Regions from separate parts of the Streptomyces sp. NPDC005423 genome, predicted to be linked through region 1. Evidence: riboswitches for the same ligand, from Rfam matches in the RefSeq annotation. Region 1 holds a riboswitch; the other holds the start of a gene.

What was found. Region 1 has a riboswitch for glycine ahead of gcvT (glycine cleavage system aminomethyltransferase GcvT). Riboswitches for the same ligand answer to the same signal wherever they lie in the genome.
Region 2: linked by a shared signal. The riboswitch ahead of gcvP (aminomethyl-transferring glycine dehydrogenase) and the one ahead of gcvT (glycine cleavage system aminomethyltransferase GcvT) in region 1 are both predicted to bind glycine.

What each region holds. Positions count from the first base shown of each region.
Region 1 covers NZ_JBEXET010000047.1:31,106-39,341, reverse strand. The annotation lists gene glyA (serine hydroxymethyltransferase) at 1-959, opposite strand, end outside; gene gcvH (glycine cleavage system protein GcvH) at 974-1,348, opposite strand; gene gcvT (glycine cleavage system aminomethyltransferase GcvT) at 1,459-2,616, opposite strand; glycine riboswitch at 2,764-2,862, opposite strand; gene ABZT12_RS33170 (AAA family ATPase) at 3,034-3,708, shown strand; gene ABZT12_RS33165 (enhanced serine sensitivity protein SseB) at 3,781-4,566, shown strand; gene ABZT12_RS33160 (enhanced serine sensitivity protein SseB C-terminal domain-containing protein) at 4,714-5,502, shown strand; gene ABZT12_RS33155 (ABC transporter permease) at 5,845-6,843, shown strand; gene ABZT12_RS33150 (ABC transporter substrate-binding protein) at 6,899-8,236, shown strand, end outside.
Region 2 covers NZ_JBEXET010000026.1:6,021-14,256, forward strand. The annotation lists gene ABZT12_RS24880 (FHA domain-containing protein) at 1-559, shown strand, start outside; gene ABZT12_RS24885 (MerR family transcriptional regulator) at 579-1,316, shown strand; gene ABZT12_RS24890 (bifunctional nuclease family protein) at 1,401-1,874, shown strand; gene ABZT12_RS24895 (MerR family transcriptional regulator) at 2,148-2,792, shown strand; gene ABZT12_RS24900 (DNA polymerase IV) at 2,849-4,336, shown strand; gene ABZT12_RS24905 (PRC-barrel domain-containing protein) at 4,258-4,629, opposite strand; glycine riboswitch at 4,743-4,838, shown strand; gene gcvP (aminomethyl-transferring glycine dehydrogenase) at 5,015-7,900, shown strand; gene ABZT12_RS24915 (TOBE domain-containing protein) at 7,958-8,236, opposite strand, start outside.

The sequences.
Region 1 (8,236 bases):
AGGTGCACGTCCGTTCCGCCGGACAGGACGTCGACCCCTACGGCCTGCACGTCGTCCCGCACCAGCCGCTCGGCCAGGATCCGCGCCCCCTCCACGGTACGCCGCTGGCGCTCCTTGAACTCCTCCGAGGCGGCGACCTTGAAGGAGACGGCCTTGGCGGCGATCACGTGCTCCAGGGGACCGCCCTGGAAGCCGGGGAAGACGGAGGAGTTGAGCTTCTTCGCGAACTCCTTCCGGGCCAGGATGATCCCGCCGCGCGGGCCGCCCAGCGTCTTGTGGGTGGTGGAGGTGACCACGTCGGCGTACTCGACCGGGTTGGGGTGCAGCCCGGCCGCGACCAGGCCGGCGAAGTGCGCCATGTCCACCCAGAGGTGGGCCTCGACCTCGTCCGCGATCCGGCGGAACTCGGCGAAGTCCAGCTGCCGCGGATACGCCGACCAGCCCGCGATGATCACCTTCGGCCGGTGCTCCTTGGCGAGCCGCTCGACCTCGGCCATGTCGACCAGTCCGGCGCCGTCCACGTGGTAGGCGACCACGTCGAACTGCTTGCCGGAGAAGTTCAGCCGCATCCCGTGGGTGAGGTGGCCGCCGTGCGCGAGGTCCAGGCCGAGGATGGTGTCGCCGGGCTGGGCCAGCGCGAAGAGCGCGGCCTGGTTGGCGGAGGCGCCCGAGTGCGGCTGCACGTTCGCGTACTCGGCGCCGAAGAGCGCCTTGACCCGGTCGATGGCGATCTGCTCGGCGACGTCCACGTGCTCGCAGCCGCCGTAGTAGCGGCGGCCCGGGTAGCCCTCGGCGTACTTGTTGGTGAGGACCGAGCCCTGCGCCTCCATCACCGCGACCGGAGCGAAGTTCTCCGAGGCGATCATCTCCAGCGTGGACTGCTGGCGGCGCAGCTCGGCGTCGACGGCGGCGGCGATGTCCGGGTCGAGCTCGTGCAGGGGGGTGTTCATGACGGACATGTGGCTACGACTCCTCAGCCGGCGAAGGCGGTGTACTCGTCGGCGGAGAGCAGGTCGCCCGGCTCGTCCGTGACCCGTACCTTGAACAGCCAACCGCCTTCGAAGGGGGCGGAGTTGACCAGCGAGGGGTCGTCCACGACGTCGGCGTTGGTGGCGACGATCTCGCCGGTGACCGGCGCGTACAGGTCGGACACCGACTTGGTCGACTCCAGTTCGCCGCAGGACTCGCCCGCGGTCACCGTGTCACCGACCTCCGGGAGCTGGACGAAGACGACGTCACCGAGCGCGTTGGCCGCGTGCTCCGTGATGCCGACCGTCGAGACGCCGTCCTCGGCGTCCGACAGCCACTCGTGCTCCTTGCTGTACCGCAGCTGCTGGGGGTTGCTCATGGCTCGGATTCTCCTGTACGCGGTGATGTGCTGATGACGGTGGAGCGGGGAAACCGCGGGTGGGCAGGGGTGATGTGCCCGACGTCACGCGGTCTGCCGTCGGAACGGTGTCACTTCTGGCGCTTGTAGAAGGGCAGCGCCACGACCTCGTACGGTTCGTGACTGCCCCGGATGTCCACGCCGACACCGGTCGTGCCCGGCACCGCGTGCGCGGCGTCGACGTAGGCCATGGCGATGGGTCTGCCCAGCGTGGGGGAGGGGGCACCGGAGGTGACCTCGCCGATCACCTCGCCGCCGGCGACGACCGGGTATCCGGCGCGCGGCACCCGGCGGCCCTCGGCGATCAGGCCGACCAGGAGGCGCGGCGGGGTCTCCCGGGCGCGCTCGGCGGCCTCGGTGAGCGCCTCGCGGCCCACGAAGTCACCGTCCTTCTCGAACTTGACCACCCGGCCGAGCCCCGCGTCGAACGGGGTCAGCGAGGTCGACAGCTCGTGCCCGTACAGCGGCATGCCCGCCTCCAGGCGCAGCGTGTCCCGGCAGGACAGACCGCAGGGCACCAGCCCGGCCGGGGCGCCCGCCTCGGTCAGCGCCTGCCACAGCCGCTCGGCGTCCTCGGGCGCGACGAAGAGTTCGAAGCCGTCCTCGCCGGTGTAGCCGGTGCGCGCGATCAGCGCGGGGACGCCGGCGACCGTGCCGGGCAGGCCCGCGTAGTACTTCAGGCCGTCGAGGCCGGCGTCGGTGAGCGAGCCGAGGATGCCGGCGGACTCGGGGCCCTGCACGGCGAGCAGCGCGTAGGCGTCACGGTCGTCGCGGACGACGGCGTCGAAGCCCGCGGCCCGCTCGGTGAGCGCGTCCAGGACCACCTGGGCGTTGGATGCGTTGGCGACGACCATGTAGGTGGGGGACGCCGTGTCGGGGGACGCGGCATCGGCGGTCCCGCTCGCCGCGAGCCGGTAGACGATCAGGTCGTCCAGGATGCCGCCGTCGGCCCGGCAGATCATGGTGTAGCGGGCGCGGCCGACGCCGACGGAGGAGATGTTCCCCACCAGGGCGTAGTCGAGGAGTGTCGCCGCCTGCGGGCCGCTGACCGTGATCTCGCCCATGTGCGAGAGGTCGAAGAGGCCGGCTTTCGTGCGGACGGCGAGGTGCTCGTCGCGCTCGGAGCCGTAGCGCAGGGGCATGTCCCAGCCGGCGAAGTCGGTCATGGTGGCGCCGAGCGCGCGGTGTACGGCGTCGAGCGCGGTGAGACGGGGTGCGTTACTGCTCATCGGTGTGGCTCCCAGGGCATGACGGCGAGGTCGTTCCTCCCCATCTGTCATCGGAACCTGAGAGGTTCGTCGTGACCGCGCAGGGCGGTGGACACGACTTGCACCTTGGGTGGAGCCGCTGGAGAGCGGCCCGCTTTTCAGATGTGCCTCGCCCGCGCGGTAACGGGGCCTGAGAGATTCAAGGGAGGGACTTGCTCCTTCGGCGCCCCACCAGGACGTGGCTGGGGACTCTCCCGCGCGGATTCAAGCGGCCGGTATGCAGTTGGCGGGCACATCATCGCACGCCTCGTCCGGGCGCGGCAGGCCCGCGTCCGTGACCGGCCCGTGGCGGTTCGGGTACGAAAACACGAGACATCGCGCATTACCTTCTCTTTACACTCGACGGGGACGGGGAACTCCGCACCCAAGGGGAGGACGATCACGGTGAACAGGCCCTCGGCATACGCCACTTGCTCGGCACTCGCGCTGCCCGAGCAGCAAGCCGCCGCGGCCGGGGAGGTGAGCCGGGACCGCCCGGCCCCCGTCGTCCGCGACCTGCGCGAGCGCGGCGGACGCAGCCCGCACGGGCTGCTCTTCGGCTCCCGCGACCTGGTCGTGATCACCGGTCTGCCCGGCAGCGGCAAGTCGACCCTGATGCGGCGCGCGGTCGCCGGGCCGCGCGTCGACTCCCAGGACACGCGCGACCGCTGGGACGCCCGCGCACCCCGTTCCCTGCCGTACGCCCTTTACCGCCCCTTGGTGCGCCTCGCGCACTACGCCGGTCTCGCCCGCGCCCTGCGCTCCGGGGCCGGGGTCGTCGTGCACGACTGCGGTACCCAGCGCTGGGTACGAGGCTGGCTGGGCCGCGCGGCCCGCCGCCGGGGCGGCACCCTGCACCTGGTCTTCCTCGACGTCGCCCCGGTCACGGCCCTGCGCGGCCAGCGCGAGCGGGGCCGTGTGGTCTCGCGGTACGCGTTCCTGCGCCACCGCGGGGCGGCCGGCCGACTGCTGCGTGCCGTGGAGCGAGGCACACTGCCCCAGGGGTGCGGTTCGGCGGTGCTGCTCGACCGGGACGCGGCGGACGTGCTGCGCCGGATCGACTTCGCGCGGTGAGCGGACGGGTGCGCCGGCGCGGCACCCGATAGCCTTTTCAGCCACAGCAGGTTTACAGCAGGCGGTAGGAAGATGGACTTCCCGGCGGACTTCCCCGGACAGGCGCAACCTCACCCGCATCCGCACGGCGGATGGCCGGGCAACGAACTGGAAGAGGTGCTCTCGGCGTCTCTCGGTATCCCCTCGGCCGGCGGCCGGATCATCGAGGTGCTCGGCCGCAGCTTCGTCTGGGTGCCGTTGCCGGGCGGCGGCGGCCCGCACAGCGGCCCCCTCGATCTGCCCACCCTCGACATCGACGGCCAGGCCTACGTCCCGGTCTTCAGCTCCGAGGAGCAGTTCCGCCAGGTCGCGGGGGGCCACATGTCGTACACCATCGCGCCCGCGGTGGAGTTCGCCCGCGGGCTGCCCCCGCAGGTGGGCATCGCGCTCAACCCCGACGGCGTGGTCGGCGTGCCCCTCCCGCCGCCGGCCGTCGCCGAACTGTGCCGGACGGGCCGTACCGCGCTCGACGGCCCCACGAGCGGCGGTCGGGTCCGGCTCTTCGAGCCCGACTGGCAGGACGATCCGGTCGACTTCCTCGCCGCCGCCTCCGCCGAGTTCGCCGGCACCGGCGTGGTCCGCACGGCCCGCCGCTGCCTCGCCGCGATCGAGACGGCCGAGCCCGTCATGTTCGTCGGTGTCGAACTCGCCACCTGGGAGGGTGACTTGAGGGCGGCCCCGATGGACGCCCTGGCCAGGGCCCTGAACCGGGTGGCGGTGCCGTGGCCGGTCAACCTGGTCCTGCTGGACGTGGCGCAGGATCCGGTGGGGGACTGGATGCGGGCGCAGGTCCGGCCCTTCTACCAGTACGGCCAGTAGGAAAGGCGGCGGGGAGGCGGGAGACGGCACGGCGGACGGCTGTGTCCCGCGCCCGAAGATCGCCGCGAGCCCCGGCTCCCGACGGCCAACACCCGGCACCGCCTAAGCTGTTACACATCCAAGGGTCACAACAGAGGGACGGTACAGGTGAGCGCCAGCGGCACCGCGGCCGGGCAGGTCGAGCACATGCTGCGCCAGGTGACGCCCGGGCGCTACGACGCCTACGAGGCACTCCTGCGCGCGCTCGCCACCCCCAATTCCGGCCAGGTATGGATGCTCCTGTGGCACGGCCAGGCCGGCTCCCCCGATGCCCAGTACGGAAACATGGAGGTGGAGGGGTACGGCTACGCGCCGTGCGTCACCTCCGCGCAGGAGCTCTCCGCCAGCGGCTGGAACCGCTCCTACGAGGTGGTCGACGGGGTCGACGTGGCCCGCACCCTCTATCCCGACCACTTCGGCCTCTGGCTCAACCCGCACGCCCCCGGCGGCGGAGTCGGCATCCCGTGGCTGGATCTGCGCCGGATCGCCACCGGCCTGGAGCGCCAGCCCGCGGGGCCCCTCAGCCTCTCCGAACCGGCCATCGAGATCCCGCAGTTCTACGCCCTGCTCACCCAGAACGCCCACCGCACCCCGGCGGTCCGCGCCCTGCGCCGGGCCTGGGTGCAGCCCGCGCTCGGAGCGCCGTATCTCGCCATCGGCCTCGATGTCTACGACACCCGTCCGGCCGCCGTGGACTCGGTGCGCGCGATGATGCAGCAGTCGATCGGCGCGGTGCCCGAGGGGCTGCCGGTGTCGACCGTGGCGATGTCCGACGAGTACGACCCGGTCGCCCTCTGGCTGCGGGCGAACGCCCGCCCGTTCTACGACCGTGAGGTCCACCCGGCCCCCGTCCAGACGGGCGGGTACGGCTACCCCCCCGCGCGTGGTGGATACTGACTCCCGAGCCCCTTCCCCGCTTCTCCGCACTTTTTACGTCTACGACACATTTCTTCGCGCGTAGACAGCGGTGAAGTGCCCCGGAAGGCGCCGAATCGTCGTTCTGCCCCAACTGTCCCGCGTCCGGGGGCCGTTACCCACTGTTCGGATAACGGAATCCTTTTTTAAGCATCACGGTTGCGCATACTTTCGCCGTCAGGCCTGGCGGGTGATCGCGGCCACGCTGAAGACTCGCGACTCAGACCCGGGGTCGACGACTCCGTATCTGCATGCAAGTCGACAAAGCCGCTGATCCGCGGCAGGCGTAGGCCGGTCACCACCGGCGAGAGGGGTCGGGTCACAGTGACCGCACCGATCGAGACCACCGGGGCGGAAGCCGGGGCGCAGCCAGAGGCTGTGCTGGCCGGCGCCGATAAGGGGCAGATCGAGGGCCGTTCCCTTGGGCAGATCGCCTGGTCCCGTTTCAAGAAGGACAGAGTCGCCGTCGCGGGCGGCGTGATCGTCGTCCTGCTGATCGTGGTCGCCGCGCTCTCCCGGCCCATCCAGGCGATGCTGGGTCTCGACCCCGACGCCTTCCACCAGAACCTGATCGACGCCAACACCTCGCTGCCGAACGGCGGTTGGGGCGGCATGAGCTGGAGCCACCCGCTGGGTGTGGACCCGCAGTTCGGCCGGGACGTCGCCTCCCGCATCCTGGAGGGCTCCTGGGTGTCGCTGGTCGTCGCCTTCGGCGCCACCGTCCTGTCGAACGTGATCGGCACGATCCTGGGCGTCGTGGCGGGCTACTACGGCGGCCGGGTCGACTCGGTGATCAGCCGCCTGATGGACACCTTCCTCGCCTTCCCCCTGCTGCTCTTCGCCATCGCGATCTCGGCCACGCTCCAGGGCGGTGCCTTCGGCCTCAACGGGCTGCCGCTGCACCTGAGCGTGCTGATCTTCGTCATCGGCTTCTTCAACTGGCCCTACCTGGGCCGGATCGTCCGCGGCCAGACGCTCGCCCTGCGCGAGCGGGAGTTCGTGGACGCCTCCCGGGGCATGGGCGCCAGGGGCCCGTACATCCTCTTCCGGGAGCTGCTGCCCAACCTGGTCGGCCCGATCATCGTCTACTCGACGCTGCTCATCCCGACCAACATCCTCTTCGAGGCCTCCCTCAGCTTCCTCGGGGTCGGCATCCAGCCCCCGCAGGCATCGTGGGGCGGCATGTTGCGTGACGCGGTCACCTACTACGAGGTCGACCCCGCGTACATGATCGTTCCTGGCCTCGCCATCTTCGTGACCGTCCTGGCGTTCAACCTGCTGGGTGACGGTCTCCGCGACGCTCTCGACCCCCGCAGCCGCTAGGGCCCGCACCCGAGAGTCCCATCGAGTTTCCGACATAAAGGGGAAGCAGACCATCATGCGAAGGTCAGCGCTGGCCGCAGTTGCGGCCATCGGCTCAGCGAGCCTGCTCTTGGCAGGTTGCAGCAAGGCCGATGACAACAAGAGTGACAACGGGACGAAGGCTGCCGGGGCCAACGCAGCGACCACGGACGTCGTCAACGTCTCGACCCACAAGGGCGGGACGGTCACGTACGAACTGTCCGACGTTCCGGACTCGTTCGACCCGGGCAACACGTACTACGCGTACATGTACAACTTCAGCCGGCTGTACGCCCGCCCGCTGATGACGTTCGAGCCCGGCCCCGGTTCCAAGGGCAACACGCTCGCCCCGGACCTCGCCGCGAGCAAGGGTGTCTCCAGCGACGGCGGCAAGACCTGGACGTACAAGCTGCGTTCGGGCCTGAAGTACCAGGACGGCACGGCGATCACGTCCAAGGACGTCAAGTACGCCGTGGAGCGCTCCAACTTCGCGCGTGACGTGCTCTCCCTCGGCCCGAACTACTTCCAGCAGTTCCTGGTCGGCGGCAAGGACTACAAGGGCCCGTACAAGGACAAGAGCGCCGGCGGCCTCAAGTCCATCGCGACGCCGGACGACACCACGATCGTCTTCCACCTGAACACGGCCTTCCAGGAGTTCGACTACCTGGTCGCGGCGCCGCAGACGGCTCCGGTGCCGCAGGCGAAGGACACGGGCGTCGACTACGTCAAGAACATCGTCTCCTCCGGTTCGTACCAGTTCCAGAGCTACCAGGACGGCAAGCAGGCCGTCCTCGTGCGCAACAAGAACTGGGACGCCTCGACGGACCCGCTGCGCAAGCAGTACCCGGACAAGATCGTCGTCAACCTCAAGGTGAACGCCGACACGATCGACAAGGACGTGCTGGCCGGCAGCGCGATCGACCTCGGTGGTACGGGCGTCCAGTCCGCCACCCAGGCGCAGCTGCTGACCTCCGCCGACAAGAAGGCGGGCACGGACAACACCTACGGTGGCCGTCTCGTCTACACGGCGATCAACACCAAGGTCGCGCCGTTCAACAACGTGCAGTGCCGCAAGGCCGTCGAGTACGCCATCGACAAGGTCTCCGTGCAGACCGCCGAGGGCGGCCCGGTCCGCGGTGACGTCGCCACCACCGTCCTGCCGCCGGACATCACCGGCTACGCCAAGGACGACCAGTACGCGAGCACCGGCAGCAAGGGTGACGTCACCAAGGCCAAGGCCGCGCTGAAGGCCTGTGGCAAGACGTCGATCTCGACCAACCTCTCGGCCCGCAGTGACCGCCCGCAGGAGATCTCCGCGGCCACCGCGATCATCAACTCGCTGAAGGCGGTCGGCATCAACGCCAGCCTGAAGCAG
Region 2 (8,236 bases), on a different contig from region 1:
TACGGGTGGAGGGTTCTCTCCTGTGTCGAACCTGGTGTGTACGAGGTGCGGTAACCGCAACGCGGAGAACAGCCGCTTCTGTTCCAACTGCGGAGCGCCGCTGCGTCCCGGCGTGACTCCCGAGCGGCCGTCCGAGACGACCTCCACGATCTCCATCTCCGGCCTTGAGGCGTACGACGCCGAGGTGACCGGTCAGACGCAGATGCCCACGCTCTCCCCGGAGGCGCAGGCGGCCGTGGACGCTCTGCCAGTGGGCTCGGCCCTGCTGGTAGTGCGCCGTGGGCCGAACTCGGGCAGCCGCTTCCTCCTGGACAGCGACCTGACCACGGCCGGCCGTCATCCGCAGAGCGACATCTTCCTGGACGACGTGACAGTCTCGCGCCGGCACGTGGAGTTCCGGCGCGCCGCGGACGCCTCGTTCACGGTCGCCGACGTCGGCAGCCTCAACGGCACGTACGTCAACCGCGAGCGGATCGACCAGGTCCCTCTGTCGAACGGTGACGAGGTCCAGATCGGCAAGTACCGGCTGGTCTTCTACGCGAGCCAGCGAGGTTACTGACCCTCCCCGGAGAAGGTCGATGCTTCAAACACCGAGCGGCGGTGCCGGACACGGCGCCGCCGCCGCGGACGGTGGACTGATGAGTATCGGGGCGGTGCTGAGCGCGCTGCGTGCCGAGTTCCCCGAGGTCACCATCTCCAAGATCCGTTTCCTTGAGTCCGAGGGACTCATCGAGCCGCGGCGGACCCCTTCCGGGTACCGCAAGTTCAGCGCCCGGGACGTCGAGCGGCTCGGCCATGTACTGAGGATGCAGCGGGACCACTATCTGCCGCTCAAGGTGATCCGCGAGCATCTGGACGCCGTGGAGCGCGGAGAGGCCGTGGCGCTGCCCGGCGTGGGGCGCCAGCGGGACGGGGAGAGTGCCCTGGAGCCCGCCGAGGCGCCCACGGTGGCCCGTATCGGACGGGTCCAGCTGCTCGACGCGGCCGGGATCGGCGAGCGGGAGCTGGACGAGTGGGAGTCGTACGGGCTCATCGCCCCCCTCCCGGAGGGCGGCTACGACGCGGAGGCGGTCACCGTGGCGGCCCTCGTCATCGAGCTGGGGCGGTTCGGGATCGAGCCGCGGCATCTGCGGGCCATGAAGGCGGCGGCCGACCGTGAGGCGGGGCTCGTCGACCAGGTGGTGGCTCCGCTGAAGCGTCACCGCAATCCGCAGACCAGGACGCACGCCGAGGCTCGTACGAAGGAGCTGGCCGGGCTCACGGTGAGGCTGCACGCGGCCCTGGTGCAGACCGCGCTCGGTGTGCGGCTGCCCTGAGCCGGGCGGCTCGGCGGCCTCCGATCGGCCGCCCGTTGCGGGCCCGACTACCCAAACGTCCCGGGCACGGCCTAGGGTTGCTGTGTGAACGAGCTCGATGTCGTAGGTGTCCGGGTCGAAATGCCCTCCAACCAACCGATCGTGCTCCTGCGTGAAGTGGGAGGCGACCGCTACCTCCCCATCTGGATCGGGCCCGGGGAGGCGACGGCCATCGCCTTCGCCCAGCAGGGCATGGCCCCCGCACGACCGCTGACCCATGACCTGTTCAAGGACGTGCTGGAAGCCGTCGGCCAGGAACTGACCGAAGTGCGCATCACGGATCTGCGTGAGGGCGTCTTCTACGCGGAGCTGGTCTTCGCCAGCGGCGTCGAGGTGAGCGCCCGCCCGTCCGACGCCATAGCGCTGGCCCTGCGCACCGGAACGCCGATCTACGGCAGTGACGGTGTGCTCGACGACGCGGGGATCGCGATTCCGGACGAGCAGGAGGACGAGGTGGAGAAGTTCCGCGAGTTCCTCGACCAGATCTCGCCCGAGGACTTCGGGACCAACAGTCAGTGAACCGGCCGTCGATGACCGAGGCGTTCCGTGTGGACGCCCGGTCCTCGACGGCTCTGCTGTGTCCGGGGGCGACGGGAATGCCAGCATTTGCCCGCGGCGAGTGAGAGCGTCCTGCGGCCCGTCCGGAGCGCATTCGGCTAGCCTTTCCCCGCGGTGGGACACGGGAAACCACTCCTTGGGTGATTATCACTCGGCGTGCCGAGTGTGGCGATCGTTGACGCACCCCTGGTGACTGCCTACCGTCGAGAAGGCAGGTCAAGGACGGAGGTCGGCGTGAGAAGCAGCGGCGACGGTACGGCTGGGGGTGCCCCGGAGCGCAGTTTCGGGGACAGTGGCCCGTACCCGCTTCACGGCAGTGCGGCTGATCACGTTCCGCATCGACCCACTGCCGTGCCGAGCAGCGGAGGGGCGACGTCCATGGCGTCCGAGCAGATCGGCTACCGGGGGCCCACGGCCTGTGCGGCCGCCGGCATCACCTATCGGCAACTCGACTACTGGGCCCGCACCGGGCTCGTCGAGCCCAGCGTGCGGCCCGCCCACGGGTCGGGGACGCAGCGGCTCTACAGCTTCCGGGACGTCGTCGTCCTGAAGATCGTCAAGCGGTTCCTGGACACCGGGGTGTCGTTGCAGAACATCCGCACCGCCGTCCTGCATCTGCGGGAGTGCGGTTTCCGTGATCTGGAGCGCATGACGCTGATGAGCGACGGTGCCACGGTCTACGAGTGCACCTCGCCCGACGAGGTCCACGCGCTGCTCCAGGGCGGCCAGGGTATCTTCGGGATCGCCGTGGGCGTGGTGTGGCGAGACGTGGAGAGCGCGCTCTCGCAGCTGCACGGGGAGCGCGTCGACACCGGCGAGACACTCGTCGGGCCCAACCCCGCCGACGAACTGGCGCGGCGGCGCAACCGCGCGGTCTGAGCCTCCCGGGGCTGCTCGAGAGGGCATTGTCAGTGGCGTAGGGCAGCATCGGTGTGGTGAGAACCGCGCCCACGATCCTGCATCTCGACATGGATGCCTTCTTCGCCTCGGCGGAGCAGGCGTCCAAGCCGAGCCTGCGCGGGAAGGCCGTCGTCGTGGGCGGGCTCGGGCCGCGCGGGGTGGTCGCGACCTGCTCCTACGAGGCGCGTGTCTTCGGAGTGCACTCGGCGATGCCCATGGCCCAGGCGCGCCGGCTCGCTCCGAACGCCGCGTACCTGGTGCCGCGCTTCGAGTTCTACCGGGCCATCAGCGAGCAAGTCATGGCGTTGCTGCGGGCGATGTCGCCGCTGGTGGAACCCTTGAGCCTGGACGAGGCGTTCGTCGATCTGGAGGCCGGGGGAGTGGCCTGGGACGCCGGGTCGGCGCAGCTGACCGGCGCACGGCTGCGCGAGGACATACGGGCGGTCACGGGGCTCACGGGCTCGGTGGGGCTGGCCGCCTCCAAGATGCTCGCCAAGATCGCCTCGGAGCAGGCCAAGCCCGACGGCCTGGTGATGATCGAGCCCGGGACCGAGCGCGCCCTGCTCGGCCCGATGTCGGTGCGCACGCTGCCCGGGGTCGGCCCGGCGACCGGTGACCACCTGCGGCGCGCCGGGATCCTCACGGTCGACGAGATCGCCGAGGCCGGCGAGGACGAGTTGGTGCGGCTGGTGGGCAAGGCGCACGGGCACGCGCTGTACGCGATGGCGCTGGCGCACGACGAGCGGCCCGTGGTGTCCGAGCGGGAGACGAAGTCGGTGTCCGTGGAGGACACCTACGACGTGGACATCCACGACCGGGTCCGGGTCGGCCTGGAAGTGCAGCGGCTGGCCGACCGCTGCGTACGGCGGCTGCGCGCGGCGGGGCTGTCGGGGCGGACCATCGTGCTCAAGGTGCGCAGGTACGACTTCTCCACGCTGACCCGGTCCGAGACGCTGCGCGGGCCCACGGACGATCCGGGCGTGGTGCGCGAGGCGGCGGCCCGGCTGCTGGACTCCGTGGACACGACGGGCGGGGTGCGACTGCTCGGGGTCGGGGTCTCCGGGCTCGCCGACTACACGCAGGAGGACCTGTTCGCGCAGGCGGCGGGGGTGCCGGTCGATCTGCCCGCGGAGCGGCGGGCGGAGGAGTCCGCCGCGGAGGGGGCCGCGCCCGTCGAGCGGCGCTGGCCCGCCGGGCACGATGTGCGGCACGCTGAGCACGGGCACGGCTGGGTGCAGGGCAGCGGGGTGGGGCGGGTCACCGTCCGCTTCGAGACGCCCGACTCGGCGCCCGGGCGGGTACGGACGTTCCGGACCGACGACCCTCTCCTGGAGCCGGTCGAGCCGTTGCCGCTGGTGCCCCTGGCGGAGCCGCCGGCGCCGAAGGCACCGCGAAGACCCGGCGGCCCGCCCCCTGGTTCACCGCTCCCGCCGCTCCCACCGTTTCAGGACTCGTCCGAGCCCGCCAGCCTGCCGAAGTCGCGGTCCGGCAGCGGGGGCGGGGCCGACACGTCGAGCCCGTAGTGGTGGTAGAGCTGGAGTTCCTGTTCCGGGGAGAGGTGGCGGCCGACGCCGAAGTCGGGGGCGTCCTTGATGAGGGAGCGCTCGAAGGGGATGTGCAGGGCGCCGTCGATCAGTTCGCTGGGCTCCAGCGGCACGAAGGCGTCCCGCGAGAACAGGCCGGTCCGTATGGCCGCCCACTCCGGTACGCCGGTCGCGTCGTCGAGATAGACCTCGTCAACGGTGCCGATCTTGGCGCCGGTGCGGTCGAACGCCTTGCGGCCGATCAGGTTGCGCGGATCGATGTCGGTCTGCACGGGCCCTCCTCTTGGTCGCAACTCATCCGTAAGCACTACAAAAGAGTACATTCGGGCAGGTGGCCACTCGAAGGTCTGTGCGGTGGCTCGCTGGTAGGCTGGCGAACGGCTGCTGACCCCGCGCGGGAGAGTCCTCCGGGAACCACTGGAGGCGCCGAAGGAGCAAATCCTCCCCGGAATCTCTCAGGCTCACGTACCGCACGGGCGAGGTCACTCTGGAAAGCAGGGCGGGTGCCGACGGCCTCCGCTCTCACCGACGGTGAAAACCGGTGGCTCACGGGCCGCCTGGTGAAGCTCTCAGGTCGAGATGACAGAGGGGGAGGCCGTCCGGGTACCCGTGCCGTGGTGCCCCTCGAAGGTCGTGTCTGACCAGGAGGCCTCCGTAATGACCGTCCCTCGCACTCCGCTCTCCGAGCTCGAACAGGGCATCCCCTTCGAGCAGCGTCACATCGGGCCCGACCAGGAGGCGCGGGCCAAGATGCTCGCGCAGGTCGGATACGGCTCGCTCGACGAACTCACGGCCGCCGCCGTCCCGGCCGTGATCAGGAACGCCGACGCCCTGGAGCTGCCGGGCGCCCGCACCGAGGCCGAGGTACTGGCCGAACTGCGCTCGCTGGCCGACCGCAACCAGGTGCTCGACTCGATGATCGGGCTCGGTTACTACGGGACCTTCACCCCGCCCGTCATCCTGCGCAACGTGATGGAGAACCCGGCCTGGTACACCGCCTACACGCCGTACCAGCCGGAGATCTCCCAGGGCCGGCTCGAAGCGCTGCTGAACTTCCAGACGATGGTCGCCGATCTGACCGGTCTGCCGACCTCCGGCGCCTCCCTGCTCGACGAGGGCACGGCCGCCGCCGAGGCCGTGGCGCTCTCCCGGCGTATGGGCAGGAACAAGAAGGGTCTCTTCCTGGTCGACGCGGACGCGCTGCCGCAGACCATCGCGGTGATCCGGACCCGCGCCGAGCCGGCCGGTGTCGAGATCGTCGTCGCCGACCTCAGCGAGGGCATCCCGGCCGAGATCGCCGAGCGGGAGATCAACGGCGTGCTGGTGCAGTACCCGGGCGCCTCCGGTGCCGTACGGGACTTCGCGCCGCTCGTCGAGCAGGCGCACGCTCTCGGCGCGCTCGTCACGGTCTGCGCCGACCTGCTGGCGCTGACCCTGCTGAAGTCGCCGGGCGAGCTGGGCGCGGACATCGCGGTCGGCACCACCCAGCGCTTCGGTGTGCCGATGGGCTTCGGCGGCCCGCACGCCGGCTACATGGCCGTACGCGAGAAGTTCGCGCGCAGCCTGCCCGGGCGGCTCGTGGGCGTCTCCGTCGACGCGGACGGGAACAGGGCCTACCGGCTCGCCCTCCAGACGCGGGAGCAGCACATCCGCCGGGAGAAGGCCACCAGCAACATCTGTACCGCGCAGGTGCTGCTCGCCGTCATGGCCGGTATGTACGCCGTCTACCACGGGCCCGAGGGCCTGCGGGGCATCGCGCGCCGCACCCACCGCTACGCCACGGTCCTCGCCGCCGGACTGACGGCCGGGGGCGTCGAGGTCGTGCACGGTGCCTACTTCGACACGCTGACCGTACGGGTGCCGGGCCGGGCCGCCCCGGTCGCCGCCGCCGCGCGGGAACGCGGGGTCAATGTGCACCTCGTCGACGCCGACCACCTCTCCCTCGCGTGCGACGAGACCACCACGCGGGCCCAACTGGCCGCCGTCTGGGCCGCGTTCGGGGTCGAGGGCGACATCGAGGCGCTCGACGCGAGGGCCAGGGACACGCTGCCGGAGGCGCTGCTGCGGACCGACGAGTACCTGACGCACCCGGTCTTCCGTCAGTACCGCTCCGAGACCGCGATGCTGCGGTACCTGCGCCGGCTCGCCGACCGCGACTACGCGCTCGACCGGGGCATGATCCCGCTCGGCTCCTGCACCATGAAGCTCAACGCGACGACGGAGATGGAGCCGGTCACCTGGCCCGAGTTCGGCGGCCTGCACCCCTTCGCCCCCGCTGAGCAGGCGCGGGGGTACCTCACGCTCATCCGTGAACTGGAGGAGGGGCTCGCCGAGGTCACGGGCTACGACAAGGTGTCGTTGCAGCCCAACGCCGGTTCGCAGGGCGAGCTGGCCGGGCTGCTCGCCGTACGCGGGTACCACCGCGCCAACGGGGACGAGCGGCGCACGGTCTGTCTCATCCCGTCCTCCGCGCACGGCACCAACGCGGCGAGCGCCGTGATGGCCGGCATGAAGGTCGTCGTCGTGAAGACCGCCGGGGACGGCGAGATCGACATAGAGGACCTGCGGGCCAAGATCGAGCAGTACCGCGACGAACTCTCCGTCCTGATGATCACCTACCCGTCCACGCACGGGGTGTTCGAGGAGCACGTCGCCGACATCTGCGCGCAGGTGCACGACGCCGGCGGGCAGGTCTACGTCGACGGCGCCAACCTCAACGCCCTGGTGGGGCTCGCCAAGCCGGGCCACTTCGGCGGTGACGTCTCGCACCTGAACTTGCACAAGACGTTCTGCATCCCGCACGGCGGGGGCGGTCCGGGCGTCGGTCCCGTCGGGGTGCGCGCGCACCTGGCGCCGTATCTGCCCAACCACCCGCTCCAGCCGGCCGCCGGTCCGGAGACCGGGGTCGGGCCGGTCTCGGCCGCGCCGTGGGGCTCGGCGGGCATCCTGCCGATCTCGTGGGCGTACGTCCGCCTGATGGGCGGCGAGGGGCTCAAGCGGGCCACGCAGGTGGCCGTGCTCTCCGCCAACTACATCGCCAAGCGGCTGGAGCCGCACTACCCGGTGCTCTACACCGGCCCCGGCGGCCTCGTCGCGCACGAGTGCATCATCGATCTGCGCCCGCTGACCAAGGCGACCGGCGTCAGCGTGGACGACGTGGCCAAGCGGCTCATCGACTACGGCTTCCACGCGCCGACGATGTCGTTCCCGGTGGCCGGGACGCTGATGATCGAGCCGACCGAGTCCGAGGACCTGATCGAGCTGGACCGGTTCTGCGAGGCGATGATCGCGATCCGCGGCGAGATCGAGAAGGTCGGAGCCGGCGAGTGGCCCGCCGAGGACAACCCGCTGCGCAACGCCCCGCACACCGCGGGCGCGCTCGGCGGCGAGTGGGCGCACGCCTACGACCGCGAGGAGGCCGTCTTCCCGGCCGGGGTCTCGGCCGCCGACAAGTACTGGCCGCCGGTGCGCCGGATCGACCAGGCCTTCGGCGACCGGAACCTGGTCTGCTCCTGCCCGCCGCTGGACGCCTACGAGGACTGAGGACCGTCCGTACCGTAGGGGCTCCCCGCCGCGCCTGGCGGGGAGCCCCTACGGCTGTCAGGCCGTCGCCAGGGAGACCTCGGTCGCCTTGATCAGGGCGACGGCGGGGGAGCCGGCCCTCAGGGCGAGATCGTCGACGGCTTCCCGGGTGACGGCCGCGGTCAGCACACCGCCGTCCACGGAGAGCTTGACCGAGGCCATCGCGCCCCCGGTGGTGACGTCGGTGACCGTGCCGGGCAGCTGGTTGCGGATCGACAGGCCCTCGACCGGCCGGGTGGCGAGCGCGACCTCGGTCGACTTGACCAGGGCGCGGACGGCGGAGCCCGGGGCGAGTCC